One region of the Micromonospora sp. NPDC048935 genome, then DNA from elsewhere that is predicted to be linked to it. Evidence: riboswitches for the same ligand, from Rfam matches in the RefSeq annotation. Region 1 holds a riboswitch; the other holds the start of a gene.
What was found. Region 1 has a riboswitch for cobalamin ahead of cobN (cobaltochelatase subunit CobN). Riboswitches for the same ligand answer to the same signal wherever they lie in the genome.

Region 1 (4,559 bases):
CGGGGCCGGCCCAGCTCGGCGGTCGGCACCACCTCGATGCCGGTGACCCGCCGGGACCGCTCGTCCCAGACCGGCCGGCAGCCCAGCAGCGCGAGGATCTCGGCGATGTCGTCGCCCTGGGTGCGCATCGCGCTGGTGCCCCACACGGTCAACCCCACCGAGCGGGGGTACGCCCCGGTGTCGGCGAGGTGCCGAGCCAGCAGCGAGTCGGCGAGGGCCACCCCGACGTCCCAGGCGTTGCGGCTGGGAATGGCCTTCGGGTCGACGGAGTAGAAGTTGCGCCCGGTGGGCAGCACGTTGACCAGGCCCCGGGTGGGTGAGCCGGACGGGCCGGGCGGCACGAAGCGGCCGTCGAGCGCGCCGAGGGTGTTCCTCAGCTCGTCGGTGGTCCGGCCGAGCCGGGGCACCAGTTCGGTGGCGGCGAAGTGCAGCACGGCGGCGACGTCCGGGATCGGCCGGCCGGTCACCTCCGTCACCACCGCGTCGACCGCGTCCACGGCCCAGTCCAGGGTCTCCATGCCGAGGACCAGCCGCCGGGCCAGGGCCTCGATCAGGTCGATGGCGTCGGCGGCGGTGCCGGCCGGCCCGTCCACCACGTCGGTCAGCGCCGTGGGCAGCGCCAGTCGTTCGCCAGGTGCCGCGAGCAACTCCTGCTCGTCGAGGGAGTACGCGACGGCGAGGGCCTGCCGCAGGCCGGGCAGGGCGCGGGCGCCGCCCCAGATCTGGGGGGCGCGCAGCACGGCGAGGACCAGGTTGACCCGGGGCTCACCGGTGGGCGCGTCGGCGAGGATGTGCAGCCCGTCACGGATCTGCACGTCCTTGACCTCGCACAGGTACCCGTCGAGGTGCAGCACGAAGTCGTCGAAGTCGTCCGCGTCGGGCATCGCCTCGGCGTGCAGGTCGTGGTGCAGCTCGGCGGCGCGCACCAGGTCCCAGATCTGCGCCCGCACGGTGGGCACCTTCGCCGGGTCGAGGGCCTGCACCGTCGCGTACTCGTCCAGCAGTTGCTCCAGTTTGGCCAGGTCGCCGTAGGTCTCGGCGCGGGCCATCGGCGGCACCAGGTGGTCGATGACCACGGCGTGCGCCCGCCGCTTGGCCTGGGTGCCCTCGCCGGGGTCGTTGACGATGAACGGGTAGACCAGCGGCAGGTCACCGAGGACCGCGTCGGGCGCGCAGTCGGCGGCCAGGCCGAGGCCCTTGCCGGGCAGCCACTCCAGGGTGCCGTGCTTGCCCAGGTGCACCACGGCGTCCGCGCCGAAGCCGCCGTCTGCGGGCGGCGCGGTCAACCAGCGGTACGCGGCCAGGTAGTGGTGACTCGGCGGGAGGTCCGGGTCGTGGTAGATGGCGATCGGGTTCTCCCCGAAGCCGCGCGGCGGCTGGATCAGCAGCACCACGTTGCCGAAGCGCAGCCCGGCGAGGACGATGTCGCCGCCCTCGGTGTACAGCTGGCCGGGCGGCTCACCCCAGTGCTCCCGCATCCGCTCGCGCAGCTCGGCCGGGATCTGGTCGAACCACCGCCGGTAGGTTGACCCCGGTATCCGGGCCTCGGCGGCGGCCAACTGCTCCGGGGTGAGCCACTCCACGTCGTGGCCTCCGGCGGCGATCAGCGCGTGGATCAGCGCGTCGCCGTCGTCGGGCACCGGCGCGTCGCCCAGGTCGTAGCCAGCCTCGGCGAGCGCGGCGAACAGCCGGACCGCCGAGACCGGGGTGTCCAGCCCGACGGCGTTGCCGACCCGGGAGTGCTTGGTGGGGTACGAGCTGAGTACCACGGCGACCCGCTTGTCGGCGTTGGGCACGTAGCGCAGCCGGGCGTGGCGCACCGCGATCCCGGCGACCCGGGCGGCCCGCTCGGGGTCGGCGGCGTAGACGGACAGGCCGTCGGCGTCGATCTGCTTGAACGAGAACGGCACGGTGACGATCCGACCGTCGAACTCGGGGATGGCCACCTGCATCGCCGCGTCCAACGGGGACAGCCCGGCGTCGCTGGCCTCCCACTGCGCCCGGGTGCTGGTCAGGCAGAGCGCCTGGATGACCGGCACGTCCAGGGCGGCCAGGGCGCCGACGTCCCAGGCGTCCTCGTCGCCACCTCCGGAGGCGTCCGCGGCGACCGCACCGCCGGCGGCGAGCACGGTGACCAGCAGCGCGTCGCAGCGGGCGAACAGCCCGAGCGGGCCGGCGCCCGTGGTCAACCCGCGCAGCGAACCGCAGAAGATCGGCAGCGGGTTGCCGCCGGCCTGGTGGACCGCGTCCGCGAGCACGTCGACGAAGTCGGTGTTGCCGGCGAGGGCGTGCGCCCGGTAGAAGACGATCCCCACCGTGGGCCGATCCGGGTCGGCGGGGTGTTCGCCGTGCACGCCGTACGCCGGGGTGGGTGTGGGCGGGGCGAACCCCTCGCCGGTGAGCAGGACCGTGTCGGAGAGGAACCGGGCCAACTGCCCGAGGTTGTCCGGCCCGCCCTCCACCAGGTACGCCAGCGACTGGGTGACGACCCCGGACGGCACTGTGGAGATGGCCATCAGCTCCGCGTCGGGCAGCGCCTCGCCGCCGAGCACGACCGTCGGCACTCCGGTGCCGAGCAGCACGGCGAGGCCGTCCGGCCACGCCTGTCGGCCGCCGAGCAGGCGTACGACGACGAGGGCGACCCCGTCGAGCAGGGCGGGCACCTCGTCGGCGGCGACCCGCGCGGGGTTGGCGAGCCGGTAGTCGGCGCCGCTGGCGCGGGCGGCCAGCAGGTCGGTGTCGGCGGTGGACAGCAGCAGGATGCGCACGGCGGGCTCCGGAGAGTGACGCCCTGGCCGCTGCGGAGGCGACCTGGACGAAGCGGATGGGTGCGGCGTCAGCCGGTACGACGGCGCTGCCGGACTCGTCGACGCGGGCGTCGGAGTCGGTCAGCGGCGGGCGCTCGGCTCAGCGGTACCGGAAGCCAGCGGCCTGGCGCGCGTCGAGGCAACCGGCGCCAGACGTGCGGGCGCGGCCGGTTGCGGGTGCGGGGTGTCGCCCGCGATGCGGGTCATGACGATGCTCGTCGATGAATGAGACGCCGTGCGTCATCGGGTCCTCCTCGGGTGTCCACGCCCTGGGGTACGTCCCGACGGCCGAAGTATCCTGGCTTCCGGATCGACGCTCTCCCCCGGCCTTCCAGCCGCAGACACACGGCCGTGACTCACGAGGGGGGATCGCTCCCCGGTGACAGTGGCGGGACCGCGTCGGAATCGCACCGACTTCCTTCACTGCCGTCAGGCCGCGAATGCTGCCACACCCCTCCGCCGCCGGTCAACGCCGGCCCCGGCGTCGCCCGGCCGCGCTCATCACATTGACCTGGGAAAATATAGGCGCGCGGGGTTGCCTGACACACGAGACGGCGAGCTGATTGGAGCTGATGTCGTAGACGGTTCAGCACCCACGCGGTCAGCCCTGGGTTACTCGTGCTCGAAGCGACGCGGCCGGCGGGTCAGCGACAGCCAGCCGAGGAAACGGGTGTGCATCTTGGCAAGGTCGGGGCGACCGCCAAGACTGAACAGGTCGTGGATCGCCTCGTTCATGCAGGACGTCAGGTAGAGGGCCAGCGCCAGCGAGTGGCCATAGAACTCGGCGACGAGATCGAGTTGCGCGCGGGAGCACGGCCACGCGGCGGCGCAGTTGCGGCACAGCCAGGTGGGGCGCATGGGCAGGTGCGGACGGGAGCGAAGACTCACACCACGACCCTGCTCACCCTAACCGCAGCCATCCATCACAGTGGGTGATCCCTCGGCGGATAACTTCCATCCACCCTCCGGATGTCGTCCCGGCACCGCCATCAGTTCGCTGGCTATGCTGACCCACATCCCCGGTGCGGGAAGGGAGCGGCGCGTGAGCGTCCGAACGACTGGAGCGTTTACCGTTCCCGACCTGCTGTGGGATTCCTCCGACATGCTCGACGCCCTTGCCACTCGGGACATCGCTCAGGTGTTCCGCCTCGTCCAGCGAACAACCCACGCCAGTCAAACCACCCTCGGCATCGCCACCGGGCTCAGTCAGGCGCAGGTCAGCGAGATCACCAGCGGCGCCCGCCGGGTCAGCAGCATCGACGTCCTCACCCGCATCTGCGCCGGCCTGTCCATGCCACGTCACGCACGCATGACGCTCCTGCTCGGCGAACGCGACCAAAACCCGACCGAACGCAACGTCAGTGGCCCGAAGGTCGCGAGGGCGGCGCGGGACCGGTGCGCCGATGTCACCGCGATCTATTCCAGCCGGTCAGATTTCGTGGCGGAGTTGCCGCCGCACGTCCTCTTCGACCATGCCAGGGACATCCGGGCGTCCGGCCTGTCACTCAACCTCATTTGCCAGCAGTACGCCGACAACCGCCTTCTGAAGCTCCTCGCCGCCGGCACCCACCTCCGTTGCCTTTTCCTGGATCCCGCCGGCGAGGCGATCAGGCGGCAGGAGCGTGAGGACGACTATCCGGACGGCCACCTCAGCGCGCTCACCGAACTCAACATCCAGAATCTGGCCCGCCGCATTCGTGACAGGCTCCCCGCAGGTGCCCGAGACCACCCGTCCATCGGCGTCTACGACGA
Region 2 (4,559 bases), on a different contig from region 1:
CCTGCACCGAGCCCTCCGCCCGCCTGATCGACGAGCGGATCCGGTCGGTCCACAGACCGCGGGCCTTCAGCTCGCCGACCAGGGCCGTGTTGACCTGGAGGAACTCCCCCGACAGGGTCTCGCGCTTGAACAGGTTGGACACCTGCGGCTCGATGCACTCGTAGCACCCGGCGATCGAGGCGATGGTCGCGGTCGGGGCGACCGCCACCAGCAGCGAGTTGCGCAACCCGTCCGCCGCGACCCGTTCCCGCAGCGCCGCCCAGCGCGCGGTCTGCGTACCCTCGACACCCCACAGGTCGGGTTGGAGCTGGCCCCGCGCGGCCCGGGTCTGCGCGTACGCCGGGTGCGCGCCGAAGCGACGCGCCAGGTCGGCGGAGGTCTCCAGCGCGGTCAGGTACAACTCCTCGCTGATCCGGGTGGACAACTCCCGCGCGGCCGGCGAGTCGAACGGCAGCCGCAGCGCGAAGAAGACGTCCTGTAGGCCCATCAGCCCCAGCCCGACCGGCCGCCAGCGGGGGTTGCTCGCCGCCGCCTGCGCGGTCGGGTAGTGGTTGATGTCGATGACCCGGTCGAGGAAGGTCACCGCGGTACGGACCGTGGCGCGCAGCCGGTCCCAGTCGATGCCGCCGTCGGTGAGGTGCGCGGCGAGGTTCACCGAGCCGAGGTTGCACACGGCGGTCTCGGCGTCACTGGACACTTCGATGATCTCGGTGCACAGGTTGGACAGGTGCACCACGTTGCCGTCCTCGGCGGTCTGGTTGCACAGCCGGTTCGCGGCGTCCTTGAACGTCATCCACCCGTTGCCGGTCTGGGCGAGGGTGCGCATCATCTTGCCGTACAGCTCCCGCGCCGGGACCTACCGCACGTAACGGCCCTGCGCCTCGGCCTCCCGGTACGCGGCGTCGAACCGCTCCCCCCACAGGTCGGGCAGCTCGGGCACCTCGTGCGGGTCGAACAGCGACCACAGCTCGTCGGCCTCGACCCGGCGCATGAACTCGTCCGGGACCCAGTTGGCCAGGTTGAGGTTGTGGGTGCGCCGGGCGTCCTCGCCGGTGTTGTCCCGCAGTTGCAGGAACTCCTCGACGTCCGGGTGCCACGGCTCCAGGTAGACGCAGGCCGCGCCCTTGCGCCGGCCACCCTGGTTGACCGCGGCGACGCTCGCGTCCAGCGTGCGCAGCCACGGCACGATCCCGTTGGACTGTCCGTTGGTGCCGCGGATCAGCGCGCCCCGGGACCGCACCCGGGAGTACGCGATGCCGATGCCGCCGGCGAACTTGGACAGGTTGGCGACCTGGGCGTACCGCTGGTAGATCGAGTCCAACTCGTCGCGCGGTGAGTCGACCAGGTAGCAGGAGGACATCTGGGTGTGCCGGGTGCCGGAGTTGAACAACGTCGGTGAGCTGGGCAGATAGGCCAGGCTGGACATCAGCCGGTAGAAGCCGACCGCCTCGTCCGGCGTCTGGGACAGCCCGCAGGCCACCCGCAGCAGCCAGTACTGCGGGGTCTCCAGCACCAGCCGGCTGGTGGGGTGGCGCAGCAGGTACCTGTCGTACACGGTGCGCAGGCCGAAGTACTCGAACCTCCGGTCGCCGTCGGCGTCGATGGCGTCGTCGAGTACCGCGGCGTGTGCGGCGACGAACGCGGCGGTGTCGTTCCCGATCAGGCCCTCGGCGTGCCCGACCCGGATCGCCGCGCTGAACGAGGTGACGCCCTGCCGACGCACTTCCTTGTCGACGTAGCCGGCCAGCAGCCGGGCCGCGAGACGGGAGTACTGCGGTTCCTCACCGATCATCTCGGCGGCGGTCTGGATGGACAGCCGGTCCAGCTCGGCAGTCGTCGCGCCGTCGTACAGCCCGCTGATCGTGCGGGTGGCGACGCGCAGCGGGTCGACGTCGGTCAGGTCGTCGGCCCACCGCTCGACCGCCCGGACGATCTTGTTGACATCCACGGACTCGGTGCTGCCGTCGCGTTTGCGGACCTGCATCGGCGTCCGCCGCAGGGCCGCGTCGCCGTGTGCCGGGACTACCTCGGTGACTGTCACCACTCACTCCTCGCGAGTTCGAGACCTGGTGGCCTTCGGACGCGCGGAGACAGACACCGTCGGACGCCACGCCGGGCAGGCGCGGGTCAGGTGGCGTCGGCCGTCCCACGCGGCCTCGGACCGCCGCCCACCCGGATGTGGGTGCACGGCGCGCTGGCAGGTCTTCGGACTCACGGGCACGACCGGGTTCGCCGGTCTCCTACTGGCCGTCGCTTCCCAGACCGATTGGTGGCCCAGTGCTCATGACGGCTGTCGTTCCCACTCACCGCTGCGGGACAGTCCCGGATTTCCACCGGGTTCCCTCTTGCCTCGACCGCTCGGGTTGAGCGGCCGAACCAGCTGCGTCGACACCATATATAGGGACGCTGCGGTTGTCACACCCCACATGTCGGTGCCGGGCGTGTCGCCGCCGTGACGGGTGATGGTCGTCACGGGCGCGCGCGACCCGTGCCGAACGCGGCCCGCGCGGCGGCACACACCCGTGCGGACGCGACATCGAGCAGGTGCCGACATGCGGAAAGGTGTGATGTATTAAGTCTTCAGACGTAAGGATCCCTATTTATTTCCGACCGTCAATGTCAGAATGTGAAGTGGACATCCAATCTTCCGGGGCGCCCATCAGCTCCGCGCGGCAATTTCTCAATCCTGCCGGTCGCACATCGACACTCCGGCAACGACGACGAGCCGCCGCGCGGCAGGGTGCCTACCAGCGCCACACATGTCGCCACAGCCGCCGCCGAGGCCCGCGGGCCGGGTGCGACGACCGGGGCGACAGCACGCTGACACATTCGCATCGGGACCGATACATTAGATGTCTTGGATTCGTGGGTGATCGACGTCGTTGACGTGCCGGATTAGCCCTCCGTATACTCCCAGAGATCATCTGATCTTTAGCCTAGCCGGGCGAGGAGCGCATGCCGCAGATCACTGCCGTCACCATCGAGGACGTCCGCTTCCCCACCTCCCTGACCGCTGACGGCTCCGACGCCATGAACAAGGACGGCGACTACTCGGCGGCCTACGTCGTCCTGCACACCGACGGCGTCGACAGCACGGGCGCGCCACTCGCGGGCCACGGTCTGACCTTCACCATCGGTCGCGGCAACGACATCGTCGTCGCGGCGGCGGTCCATCAGGCACAGCGCCTCGTCGGCGTGGACGTCGCGACGATGGCGGCGGACATGGGCGCCGTCTACCGCCTGCTCACCTCCGACTCCCAACTGCGGTGGCTCGGCCCGGAGAAGGGCGTCGTCCACCTGTCGCTGGCCGCCGTGCTGAACGCGTCGTGGGACCTGGTCGCCCGGCTCGCCGACAAGCCGCTGTGGCGGCTGCTCGTCGACATGTCCCCCGAGCAACTCGTCGACATCGCGGACCTGCGCTACCTGTCCGACGCGCTGACCCGGGACGAGGCGCTGGCCATCCTGCGCGCCAAGGAGAGCACCAAGGCCGCCCGTCTCGCCGAGCTCGACCGGACGGGCTACCCCGCCTACACCACCTCGGCCGGCTGGCTCGGCTACGGCGACGACAAGCTGCGCCGGCTGTGCCAGGAGGCGGTCGACAGCGGCTACGGCTACGTCAAGCTCAAGGTGGGCGCCGACCTCGACGACGACATCCGCCGCTGCGCCATCGCCCGAGAGATCCTCGGCCCGGACCGCAACCTGATGATCGACGCCAACCAGGTGTGGGACGTCGGTCAGGCCATCGAGTGGGTCAAGGCCCTGGCCCAGTTCGAGCCACTGTGGATCGAGGAGCCGACCAGCCCCGACGACATCCTGGGCCACGCCGCCGTCCGTCGCGCGGTCGCGCCCATCGGCGTCGCCACCGGCGAGCACTGCCACAACCGGGTGATGTTCAAGCAGCTGTTCCAGGCCGGGGCCATCGACTTCTGCCAACTGGACACCGGCAGGTTGGCCAGCATCAACGAGATCGTCGCCGTGCTGCTGCTCGCCGCGAAGTTCGACATCCCCGTGTGCCCCCACGCCGGCGGTGTCGGCCTGTGCGAGATGGTCCAGCACGTGTCGGTGCTCGACTACGTCGCGATCTCGGGCGATCTCACCAACCGGGTCACCGAGTTCGTCGACCACCTGCACGAGCACTTCACCGATCCGTGCGTCATCCGGGACACCGGCACGGGCAGCGGTTACGTCCTGCCGCACCAGCCCGGCTACTCCACCCGGATGCGCCCCGAGTCGGTCGAGCTCTACCGGTTCCCCGACGGCGACTACTGGACGGGGACGGACCCGACTACCGTGGCGTCTCCGGCGGCGTACGTGATCGCGGGTGGGGCGGCCACCCCCGCCGGCCGGTAGGGGGTGTCATGTCGCGCACCGACGAGGTGGTGAACGGCATCAAGCGGATGATCCTCGAAGGGCGTTTCAAGCCCGGGGACCGTCTGCCCATCGAGAAGGATCTGGCCGAGTCGCTCGGCGTCTCGCGGGGTTCACTGCGCGAGGGGATGTCGGCCCTGTCGATCCTCGGCATCGTCAACATCCGCCAGGGTGACGGCACGTACGTCACC

Region 2: it holds a riboswitch for cobalamin, as region 1 does, so the genes downstream of both, ACGFIW_RS23920 (ribonucleoside-diphosphate reductase subunit alpha) here and cobN (cobaltochelatase subunit CobN) in region 1, are expected to answer to the same signal.

The regions. Positions count from the first base shown of each region.
Region 1 covers NZ_JBICTZ010000005.1:170,198-174,756, forward strand. Annotated here, with positions in the region: gene cobN (cobaltochelatase subunit CobN) at 1-2,768, opposite strand, end outside; cobalamin riboswitch at 3,099-3,228, opposite strand; gene ACGFIW_RS16470 (hypothetical protein) at 3,420-3,695, opposite strand; gene ACGFIW_RS16475 (DUF5919 domain-containing protein) at 3,850-4,559, shown strand, end outside.
Region 2 covers NZ_JBICTZ010000009.1:51,429-55,987, forward strand. Annotated here, with positions in the region: partial or broken gene ACGFIW_RS23920 (ribonucleoside-diphosphate reductase subunit alpha) at 1-1,984, opposite strand, end outside; cobalamin riboswitch at 2,179-2,396, opposite strand; gene ACGFIW_RS23925 (enolase C-terminal domain-like protein) at 2,956-4,350, shown strand; gene ACGFIW_RS23930 (FadR/GntR family transcriptional regulator) at 4,359-4,559, shown strand, end outside.